DNA from 2 places in the Mesorhizobium sp. BHbdii genome. Region 1 is predicted to be linked to the other one. Evidence: predicted binding sites of a transcription regulator. Region 1 holds the regulator's gene; the other holds the start of a gene.
The links. The regulator LexA, encoded in region 1, represses DNA repair genes until DNA is damaged. The targets are predictions, from matches to a motif close to TGTTCNNNNTGTGTTCNG.
Positions count from the first base shown of each region.

Region 2: a site for LexA is predicted at 4,156-4,173, ahead of ACWTU8_RS19755 (PA0069 family radical SAM protein). Genes of this name have one in related genera too.

Region 1 is NZ_JBSPKX010000001.1:1,731,753-1,737,325, reverse strand. Features, by position in the region: gene trpC (indole-3-glycerol phosphate synthase TrpC) at 1-406, shown strand, start outside; gene moaC (cyclic pyranopterin monophosphate synthase MoaC) at 473-970, shown strand; gene ACWTU8_RS08410 (molybdopterin molybdotransferase MoeA) at 970-2,172, shown strand; gene lexA (transcriptional repressor LexA) at 2,277-3,014, shown strand; gene ACWTU8_RS08400 (ComEC/Rec2 family competence protein) at 3,008-5,464, opposite strand; gene gltX (glutamate--tRNA ligase) at 5,567-5,573, shown strand, end outside.
Region 2 is NZ_JBSPKX010000003.1:609,423-614,995, reverse strand. Features, by position in the region: gene ACWTU8_RS19780 (F0F1 ATP synthase subunit A) at 1-333, shown strand, start outside; gene ACWTU8_RS19775 (F0F1 ATP synthase subunit C) at 412-636, shown strand; gene ACWTU8_RS19770 (F0F1 ATP synthase subunit B) at 713-1,312, shown strand; gene ACWTU8_RS19765 (F0F1 ATP synthase subunit B) at 1,323-1,814, shown strand; gene ACWTU8_RS19760 (ribonuclease HII) at 2,078-2,773, opposite strand; gene ACWTU8_RS19755 (PA0069 family radical SAM protein) at 2,927-4,081, opposite strand; gene ACWTU8_RS19750 (glycosyltransferase) at 4,233-4,739, shown strand; gene ACWTU8_RS19745 (cyclase family protein) at 4,929-5,573, shown strand, end outside.

The DNA.
Region 1 (5,573 bases):
TGACGCCGTGGCCAGCGAACTCGAAACGACGGCGTTCGAACTCGGCATGGACGCACTGGTCGAAGTGCATGACGAGGCCGAGACGGAACGCGCGCTGAAACTGTCATCGCGGCTGATCGGCATCAACAACCGCAATCTCCGGACGTTCGAAACCAGCATCGAGACCTCGGAGCGGCTCGCGAAGATGGTGCCGGCAGACCGCCTGCTGGTCAGCGAGAGCGGTATTTTCTCGCACGAAGACTGCCGCAGGCTGGAACTGAGCGACATCGGTACGTTCCTCGTCGGCGAGAGCCTGATGCGGCAACAGAATGTGGCCACTGCAACGCGCCTGCTTTTGACGGGCAAGGCGCCGGCTCATCTATCGACCCGAAGATCGGAATCGATTTTTGGAGAGCACGATGCATAGTTTCAAAGGGTTAGAGCGTACTTTGCGCGTCCAAACGGACGCACGTCGCTCTAAGGCTGACTGACGATGACGGCCGCCCTCACCCATCTTGGCGCGAAAGGCGAAGCCAATATGGTCGATGTCGGCGACAAGGCGGAGACGACGCGCACGGCAATCGCCGAAGGTCTTGTCGCGATGCGGCCCGAAACGCTGAAGATGATTCTCGACGGCGATGCCAAAAAGGGCGACGTGCTGGGCACGGCGCGCATCGCCGGCATCATGGCGGCCAAGAGGACGCATGAGCTGATCCCGCTCTGCCATCCGCTGCTGTTGACCAAGGTATCCGTTGACATCGAACCGGACGCGACGCTGCCAGGCCTGAAGGTCACGGCGCTGGCCCGCGTCACAGGTAAGACCGGCGTCGAGATGGAAGCGCTGACCGCCGTCTCGGTCGCCTGCCTGACCATCTATGACATGGCCAAGGCGGTCGACCGCGCCATGGTGATCTCGGGCATCAGGCTGGTCGAAAAGACCGGCGGCAAATCCGGCGACTACAAGGCGGACGCCAAGGGGGCAGGCCAATAATGGCACTGCTTCCGGTCGCCGAGGCGCTCGAGCGCCTGCTTGAGGATGCTGCGCCCTTGCAGGCTGAATGCGTCGCCCTGATGGACGCCGCCGACCGCGTGCTGGCGGAGCCGCTTCTGGCGCTCCGCACCCAGCCGCCGTTCAACGCGTCCGCCATGGACGGCTATGCCGTGCGGGCCGAGGACGTCGCGTCCGTGCCCGCAAGACTTTCGGTGATCGGCATGGCGCCGGCCGGACGCGGCTTTGCCGGAACAGTCGGCCCGGCGCAGGCCGTGCGCATCTTCACCGGCGCGCCGCTTCCTGCAGGCGCCGACACCATCGTCATCCAGGAGAATGCAAGGGATCTCGGCGGCGGCAGCGTCGAAGTGACCGCGTCGACGGTTGAAGGCCGCAACATCCGCCGCCTCGGGCTCGATTTCTCGAAGGGCGACGTCCTGCTGGAGAAAGGCCGCCCGCTTGATCCGGCGGCATTGTCGCTGGCGGCGTCGGCCAACCACCCGCAGGTCAGCGTGGTGAAACGGCCGCTGATCGCCATCATCGCCACCGGCGACGAATTGCTGCCGCCGGGCAGCGACCTTGGCCCCGACAAGATCATCTCGTCCAATGCCTATGGCGTCGCCGCCGCGGCCCGCTCGGTCGGCGCCAGCGCGCTCGATCTCGGCATCGCCCCCGACCGCAAGGAGGCGATCGCCACGCTGGTGAAACAAGCGGTCGACGCAGGCGCCGACGTCATTGTCACGCTGGGCGGCGCCTCGGTCGGCGACCATGACCTGGTCCATAACGTGCTGACCGGTGAAGGCATGACGCTCGATTTCTGGAAAATCGCCATGCGGCCTGGCAAGCCGTTGATGTTCGGGCGGCTGGGCGACATCCGCTGCATCGGCCTGCCTGGCAATCCGGTGGCGAGTCTGGTCTGCACGCAGCTCTTTCTGAAGCCGCTGCTTGCGCGGCTCGGCGGCCGCGCCTTCCGGCAGGACATGCGTCAGGCGCGGCTCGGCGCCGCCATGCCGGCCAACGATCTCAGGCAGGACTATGTACGCGCGGTGGTGAAGGAAGACGGCACGCCACTAGCGACCCCGTTCGGCATCCAAGATTCCTCGATGCTCAAAATGCTGGCCGACGCCAACGGGCTGATCGTGCGCGAGCCATTCGCTCCGCCAGCCGCGACGGGCGCCGCGTGTAGCGTGCTGATGCTACGCTGAACAAAACGTCAACACATTCATTAAACTTTAAACGGTTGCGGAACACAACTGGAACAGATAGTGTTTGTTCTGGGTTTGTTTTTCTGATTCTGTTGGGGGTCGCGATGCTGACACGCAAACAACATGAACTGCTGATGTTCATCCACGAGCGGCTGAAGGAAAGCGGCATTCCGCCCTCGTTCGACGAGATGAAGGAAGCGCTCGACCTCGCCTCGAAATCGGGGATCCATCGGCTGATCACGGCGCTGGAGGAGCGCGGTTTCATTCGCCGCCTGCCCAACCGGGCCCGCGCGCTGGAGGTGCTGCGCCTGCCCGATTCGATCGCGCCCGGCCTCAATGCGGCTCGCAAATTCTCGCCAAGCGTCATTCAGGGCAGCCTTGGGCAGGGCAGCCTCGGACGACAGATCAAACCGGCGCCTTCGCGCCTGCCCGCGGCCGGCAATGACGACGACGTCGTTGCCACCATCTCCATACCGGTGATGGGCCGCATCGCTGCCGGTGTGCCGATCGACGCCATCCAGCACCAGACGCATTCGATCTCGGTACCACCGGACATGATCACCGGCGGCACGCACTACGCGCTGGAGGTCAAGGGTGATTCGATGATCGAGGCCGGCATTTTCGACGGCGACACGGTCATCATCCGCAACGCCGACACCGCTCAGCCTGGCGAGATCATCGTCGCCTTGGTCGACGAGGAGGAAGCGACGCTGAAGCGGTTCCGCCGCAAGGGCGCCTCGATCGCACTGGAAGCCGCCAATCCGGCCTATGAGACGCGCATCTTCGGGCCGGACCGGGTCAAGGTGCAAGGCAAGCTCGTCGGACTGATCCGGCGTTACTGAGCGGCAGGTTTCTTGGGTTTCTCGGCCCTGCGGTATGGTGGCAAGCCCCTCGCCTCGCGCGAATATCTCCGCTGCTCGTGCCAAGGCCTATATGGCTGTCTGACGGCAAAACGGATTTCTGCGCGCGTCGTCGCTGATAGCGGATCGAAGAAGACGGCGGCACTGCCCATGCGAGCGAGCTGCCGTTTGGTGACGACGAGAACCAGCGGATTGCGGCAGGGATTATAATAGGCTGTGGCATCGTCGATGACGATCAAATCCGCAAAGGCACAGGCTGGCCGTGCGGTTTTGCGGTCGTCGGCGAGTGCGATGATCGCGCCGGACGGGTGCCGGGCGAGGCACAGGCCGGCAGTGCAGTAGAAGGGCGCTCCAGGCGGCAGGTCGGCCGGGTCGGCGACGTCGAACCGCACGTCTCCTATTTCGAATGTCTCCGGCTCGACAATGGTCGCTGAAACCAGCGCATGTTTCCAGTTGTCGGTGGTGAATTCGTTCGAACGCACCCGGTTGACGGCAAGTTCGCCGCCGCCGATCGGCAGCGCCACCAGATGCGCATCTTCCGAAATCAGCACATCGGGGGCGCGCGTGTCGGAAATCGTCAGCAGGCCGGCGAGCGCAAAGGGAAGTGCCGCAAGCCGCAACCATGTCGTCGCGATCGTGGCGATGACCAGGGCGACCGTCACCAGCAGAACCGACTGCAACGAGATCAGCCCGACTGCATCGACCGGCGACCGCTCGGAAATCCGTCCCGATATTGCGATCATGGCCGTCAGTCCCTTGCCCATCATGTAGAGGAAAGGTTCGTCGAAGCCGAAAGGCATTGCCAGAGCGCTGAGGACGGCCAGGAACATGACGACCGTGACGATTGGCATGACCGCCAGATTGGCGAACAGGCTAAGCGGCGATACGCGCTGGAAGTGCCAGATGGCGAAGAGCGCGGTGGCGCTGCCGGCAATGATGGAGGTCATTGCGATGGTACCTGTCCCAGCGGCGAGTTTTCGCGTGACGAAAGCGACCGGCGACCGTCGCTGTGGCGGCGCCGTGGCCCTGTCGGCACGATAGTCGGACCAGCCGGCATAGGCGCCCACGAGAGCAGCAGTCGCGGCGAAGGACATCTGGAAGCTTGGGCCGACCACCTCGTGCGGCGACACGACGATGACGGCGATGGCAGAAATCGTCAGATTGCGCATGGTAAGTGCCGCTCGGTCGAACAGCACGGCGACAAGCATTACCGCCAGCATGATGAAGCTGCGTTCAGCCGCGACCACGATACCGGAAAAAATGAGATAGGCAGCGATGGAAAGGAGTGCGGCAGCAGCCGCATATTTCTTGACCGGCCGGCGTGACGAAAAATCGGGAAACAGCGCAAAGGCGCCGCGCAGCAATCCCATGATCGTGCCGGCGACAAGCGCCATGTGCAGGCCGGAAATCGAGATGATGTGATAGATGCCGGTGCGCCGCATCGATTCGTTTATCTCTTCGGGAATGCCGGCACGCACACCGATGATCAGTGCGGCGGCAATCTCCCCCTCGGCGCCACCAATGCTGTCCCTGATATGGTCGGCAATGTTTTCGCGCGCCTTTTCGATCGAGGAAGAAAGGCGCGCGGCGAACGGCACATTCTCGGAAACGACGATCTTCGGATTGCCGAGGAAAAAGCCACTGGCACCGATACCGGCGAAATAGCTGTCAAAGGAGAAGTCATAACTGTCCGGCCTAACCGGGCCAGTCGGAGGCAAAAGCCGCACATAACCGGTTGCCACCGAGCCTGCAGTCATCTCAGCGGGAATTTTGCGTGCCGAAACCCTGACACGTCCCGGTGCATAACGCAGTGTCGGCCGGGCGGTCGACATCACGTCGATGGTCAGCCTGATCCGGCCGTTCGCCATCTGATCGAGCCTAACGACACGGCCGGTGAGCTGGGTCTGGATTTCCGAACCGAGCATCTGCGTTCCCGCGCGCCAGGTTTCAACCTTGGCGGCGAGAACACCGAGTGCGCACAGCAACGCTGCCATGAAGCACAGATGCGTCTTGCGCCATGAGCGGGTGACAGCCGCACACAATGCCGCGAGGACCACGACGGCAATGGGCTGCGGAAAGTCCGGTTCGACGGTAAGCGAAAAATAGACGATCACCCCGCACGCCAGAAAAACCGGCACCAGCAGGAAGGCGACGCCGCGGTCGAGTTCCAGGCCGGCTGCCGAGGCCACGCTGTTGCGGATACCGGATGGTGAAAGATGGCTGAGCTGTCGGCGGAAACGAATGACGGGCCCCGGTTGTGGAGCCGGTATTGGCGCGGAGCGGTCCGGCGAAAGAGGCTGGGTGGCCGGGTGCGATGCAGGCAGCGAAGCGGGTAGCGGCTCGGCGTGAGGAACGTCGGCAAACAGCGATCGTTCGCTGACGCTTGTGATCGCGCCCTCGCTCTCGTCCACGCCCCGGCCTGGTCCAGCCATCGGGTCTGCCCCTTGCGCCCTTGACCTCCTATGCTACATGAACGCGCGACGCGCGAAAGTCCGCGCAACCACATCCGTTTCCTGCGCTTGCCTGAGAGTTCCATGTCCG
Region 2 (5,573 bases), on a different contig from region 1:
TTCCTGAAACTGTTCGTCCCTCATGGCGTGCCGATTTATCTGCTGCCGCTGGTGGTGCTGATCGAGGTGATTTCCTTCGTCTCGCGCCCGGTCAGCCTCTCGGTTCGTCTGTTTGCCAATATGCTGGCCGGCCACATCACGCTGAAGGTGTTCTCGGGCTTCGTGGTGAGCTTGAGCGCGCTTGGCACGCTCGGCGTTGCCGGATCGGTCCTGCCGCTGGCGATGGCCGTGGCGCTGACGGCGCTGGAATTGCTGGTCGCCTTCCTGCAGGCCTACGTCTTTGCCGTGCTGACCTGCATGTATTTGAACGACGCCCTGCATCCCGGGCACTGACCCAGGCTGGCCAAGAGTTTCCGGCATTGCTGCCGGATGGAATTGCAACGGAATTTTAGATCCAAAGGAGTTGAACAAATGGAAGCAGAAGCAGCAAAGTTCATCGGCGCCGGCATCGCATGCCTCGGCATGGGTGGCGCCGGTATTGGCCTCGGCAACATCTTCGGCAGCTATCTGGCGGGCGCGCTGCGCAACCCGTCGGCTGCGGATGGCCAGTTCGGCCGCCTGATCTTCGGCTTCGCCGTGACTGAAGCGCTGGGCATCTTCTCCCTTCTCATCGCGCTTCTGGCCCTGTTCGGCTGAGCCCCTGTTCGGCTAAGATTGGGAATTGGACGGGCCGGCCGCAATCGGCGGCAGGCCTGATATCAGGGGATAGTCCATGTTCGTGACATCTGCCTTTGCGCAAGAGTCCGCACCAGCCGTCGAAGGCGGCCATACCGGCACGGAAGGCGATACGCATTCCGGGACCGGCGTGCCTGCCGAGGCGCACGGCGTGTTCCCGCCATTCGATCCGGCGACATTCCCGTCGCAGCTTCTGTGGCTGGCGATCACCTTCGGGCTGTTCTACCTCTTCCTGAAGAAGGTGGTGATGCCGCGTGTCGGCGGCATCATCGATGTCCGCAACGACCGCATCACCCAAGATCTCGATCATGCCGCCAGACTGAAGGGCGAGGCCGATGCCGCCGTTGCCGCTTATGAGCAGGAGCTGGCGGAGGCCAAGGCCAAGGCCAATGCGATCGGTCAGCAGGCCAACGATTCCGCCAAGGCGGAAGTCGAAGCCGCCCGCAAGAAGGTCGAGGCAGCGCTTGACCAGAAGCTTGGCGAAGCCGAGGCTCGCATTTCGTCCATCAAGGCCAATGCCATGAAGGAAGTCGGCACGATCGCCGAGGACACTGCTTCGGCCATCGTCGAGGCGCTTGTCGGCGGCAAGGCCAGCAAGGCCGAGATCGCGGCAGCCGTCAAATCCGTGGCCCGGTGAGGAGCGCATCATGGACGCCACATCACTCGCGACGCTTTGGGCCACCGTTGCCCTCGTCATTTTCCTGGCCATTGCCGTCTACATCAAGGTGCCGAGGCTGATCGCCAAGGCGCTCGACGCCCGCGCCGACAAGATCAGCAACGAGCTTGAAGAAGCGCGCCGGCTGCGCGAGGAGGCCCAGCAATTGCTCGGTCAATACCAGCGCAAGCGCAAGGAAGCCGAGCAGGAGGCCGCCGACATCGTCGCCGCCGCCAAGCGCGAGGCCGACATGCTGGCTGCCGAGGCGCACAAGAAGACCGAGGACTATGTCGCCCGGCGCACCGCGCTTGCCGAACAGAAGATCGGTCAGGCCGAGCGCGAGGCGATCAGCGAGGTGCGCGCCAGCGCCGTCGATATCGCCGTCGAAGCCGCCCGCACGCTGCTCGCCGGCAAGATTGACGCAAAGGCCGGCGCCGACCTGTTCAAGGCCTCGCTTCAGGACGTGAAGTCCAAGCTGAATTAAGCGACTTCATCCAGAAGTCATCGAAAGCCGCCCGGGAAACCTGGCGGCTTTTTTGTTATGGCGAGGATAATCTCCCCCTCGAGGGGAGATGGCCGGCAGGCCAGAGGGGGTAGCTGCGCGTGAATCGCCAACCTTCTTTTTTCGTCTTACATGCGTAGCGCCAGCCGAGGCGACCCCCCTCTGTCGCCTTCGGCGACATCTCCCCCTCAAAGGAGGGAGATTACGCGCTCAGCTGCATTCGCCGCGAGGATCGACCGAATCGCTCAATCCAGGCCGGAAAGGCTCTCTTCATCGAGCACTTCGGTTCCGCCAAGCCGGAACGGTGCGAAGGACGCGCGGTGCAGCCGCGCCACCGGTCCATGCATCTCAATTGCGGTGCGGTGGCGGACCGTGGCGTAGCCCATATGCAGTTCGAACCCGTAATGCGCGTGATGGCTGCCGCAGCCGCACATCATGCGGTCGCGCATCACCTTGGCGACGATCGAGGCGGCGGCGATCGACTGCGAGCGTTGATCGCCCTTGATCAGCGCTCTTCCTTCGCATGGCAGTCCGGGTGGCACGTCTCGGCCGTCGGCCAAGGCCAGCTTTGGCTGCACCGAGAGCCCGACCAGAGCGCGGCGCATCGCCTCGAGGCTGGCCTTGAGAATATTGCTGCCATCGATGCCTTCCGCGCTGACCGAGGCCATCGACACGCCAAGAGCGGAGCCGAGGATTTTCAGGAACAGCGCCTCGCGCTGCAGATGGCTGAGGCGCTTGGAATCGTCGAGACCATCGGGAATGTTGGCGGGATCGAGTACCACCGCTGCCGCGACGACCGGCCCGGCGAGCGGGCCGCGGCCGGCCTCGTCCATTCCCGCCACCGGCCACAGGCCTTCGGCCATCGCCTTCGTCTCGAAGGAGAAATCGGGTCTCTCGACGATTTCGAAGAGAAGCGGAGAATCAGAACGCGCGCGAGCCATGTTGCGGCGAGGTTCGCATCGGCTCCGATTCTCCGCAAGCCCCTCCGGGTCGGTGAGGCACCGGACCCGGAGGGCACCGTCTGCAAGCCCGGGGACAGGACAGGCCGGACGGATTTTTCCATGTGCCGCCGGCAGCGGCGGCACACGATGTATTCAAAGCAGCATCAGTTGCTCGGTTGCCTTGGCCGCAGCGACGAACTGGTCGGTCCTGAGCGACCGCCGCTCGGCATTGAGACCAAGCCGTTTGGCGGCGATCTCGAAGCGCCGGCCGATCTGCCAGGCATACGGGCCAGAGCCTTTCATCCGCTTGCCCCATTCCGAATCGTAATCCTTGCCGTCGCGCATCGAGCGGATCAGCGACATCACGTGACGGTAGCGGTCGGGATAATGGCGCAGCAGCCAATCCTTGAAGATAGGCGCGACCTCCAGCGGTAGCCGCAGCAGGACGTAGCCCGCCTCACGCGCGCCCGCCGCGTAGGCCGAATCGAGGATGCGCTCCATCTCCTGGTCTGTCAGGCCAGGGACGATCGGTGCGACCATGACAGAGGCCGGAATGCCGGCATCCGAAAGCTGCCTGATCGCCTCCAGCCGCTTGCTGGGCGTCGAGGCGCGGGGTTCCATGGTGCGCGCCAGCATGCGCTCGAGCGTCGTCACCGACAGCGCCACCTTGGCCAGTCCGCGCTCGGCCATGCGCGACAGGATGTCGATGTCGCGCGTCACCAGCGCGGATTTGGTGACGATGCCGACCGGGTGGCCGCGCGCCTCCAGCACTTCGAGGATCTCGCGCATGATCCGGTACTGCTTCTCGATGGGCTGATAGGGATCGGTGTTGGTGCCGATGGCGATGGTGCGCGGCTGGTAGCCGTCCTTCGACAGTTCCTTGTCGAGCATGCGCGCCGCATCCGGCTTGGCGAACAGCTTCGATTCGAAATCCAGCCCCGGCGACAGGCCCATGAAGGCATGCGTAGGCCTGGCGAAACAGTAGACGCAGCCATGTTCGCAGCCGCGATAGGGGTTGATCGAGCGGTCGAAGGAAATATCGGGTGATTCGTTGCGGGTGATGATGGTGCGCGGCTTCTCGACCTGCACCTCCGTCTTGAACGGCGGCAACTCCTCCAGCGAATTCCAGCCGTCGTCGAAGACATGCCGGCTGACCGGCTCGAACCGCCCGGACGGATTGATGCCCGCGGAACGACCGCGATTGCGCTCCGGACGCACGCGCATCCCGCTCTGTTCGATCATCGCATTGGCCATCTCGGCTCGTCCTGCTCCAAAGGCTGCAATGTCGGCACGCACGATCTGTTCCATTTTCGCCCTCTCCCAGGGACTGTCGGCTGGCTGTCGAATCGCTCTGTTCATGAAATTATTCCTATTTCGTTTTCTAGAACAAATCAAGAACAATTTTATGATGCGACGCAAAAACTGGCGCTGCGCCCGGCTTTCCGCTATTCGGCTAACGATGCTCAGCGTTCTCATCCAGACCCTGAATGACGAGGAAAGACTTGCCCGCACGCTCGCCTCGCTGATCGGCGGCGCGGTCGAGGGCGTGGTGCGCGATGTCATCGTCTGCGACACCGGCTCGACCGATCAGACCCACCGCGTTGCCGAACATGCCGGTTGCCTTTATGTGGCGAGCGGTGGCATTGCTGCCGGCATCAGGCAGGCCAAGGGCGACTGGCTGCTGCTGCTGGAGCCGGGCGCACGGCTGGCGGAGGGCTGGATCGACGAGGTCGTCGCCCACACCGCCAGGCAAACCATGCCGGCGCGGTTCTCGCGGGCGCGCGGCAGCCGCGTGCCGTTCCTGTCGCGGGTGTTTTCGGAAAACCGAGCACTGGCCGAAGGACTGGTGATCAGCAAGCGTCAGGCCGCGGCCATGTCGAAAAACGCCCGCAGCGCCGAAGCCATCGCGCGCCGCCTCGCGACCAAGAGGCTCGACGCCGAGATCTGGGTGGCGCCGGTGAAGTGAAGGGCGTCCCTCTCCGGTAAGCGGGCGAGGGAATAGCGCGTCCTCCGCTGGGATGAGGCGGCGCTCAAGCCGTGGGCGGAAAGCGGCTTGGTGGAAGCCGTATTGGCGCGACACTCCTGCGAGGAATGCATATGCTTGTCGTCCTGCGGGAAACTCGCGATACTCGGCGACGTCTAGGGGAGATTGCAGATGAATGTATCTCAATTCGTTCGTATCGCCTTACTCGGAGCCGCTTGGTCAGTGCCGGCGATCGCGGTGGCGCAGGAATCGTCCCTTTGGTCGGTTTATGAGAACACGCTCAAATCGGCCAAGTACATCGATCTGACCCATGCCTTCGAGCCGGTGCAGCCCGTATGGCCAGGCTTCGCAAATGCCAAGTTCAAACCGGCTGTCGCCGGCAAGGATATCGAGGGCTACGTCAAGGCCGGCGAAGAGTTCACCTACGACAAGCATTTGTTCGTCGCGAGCGCCTACGAGTTGACGACAGACCAGTATGGCACGCAGCTCGATCCGCCCTCCCACTGGAACCCACTCGGTGCAACGATCAGCGACCTGCCGGCCACTTATGCCGTGCGGCCGCTCGTCGTGATCGACATCAGCGGCAAGGTGCAGACTGACGAAGGCTATCACCTCCAGGTCGCTGACATCGAAGAATGGGAAAAGGAGCACGGCCGCATACCGGAGGGTTCGGTCGTCTTCGTGCGTTCGGATTGGCACAAGAAATGGTCCGATGCCGCCCGTTTCAACCAGAAGCCGTTTCCAGGCGTCAGTTTGGACGCGCTGAAGTTCCTGCATCTGGAGCGGAGGATTCTGTTTCATGGTCATGAGCCGCTC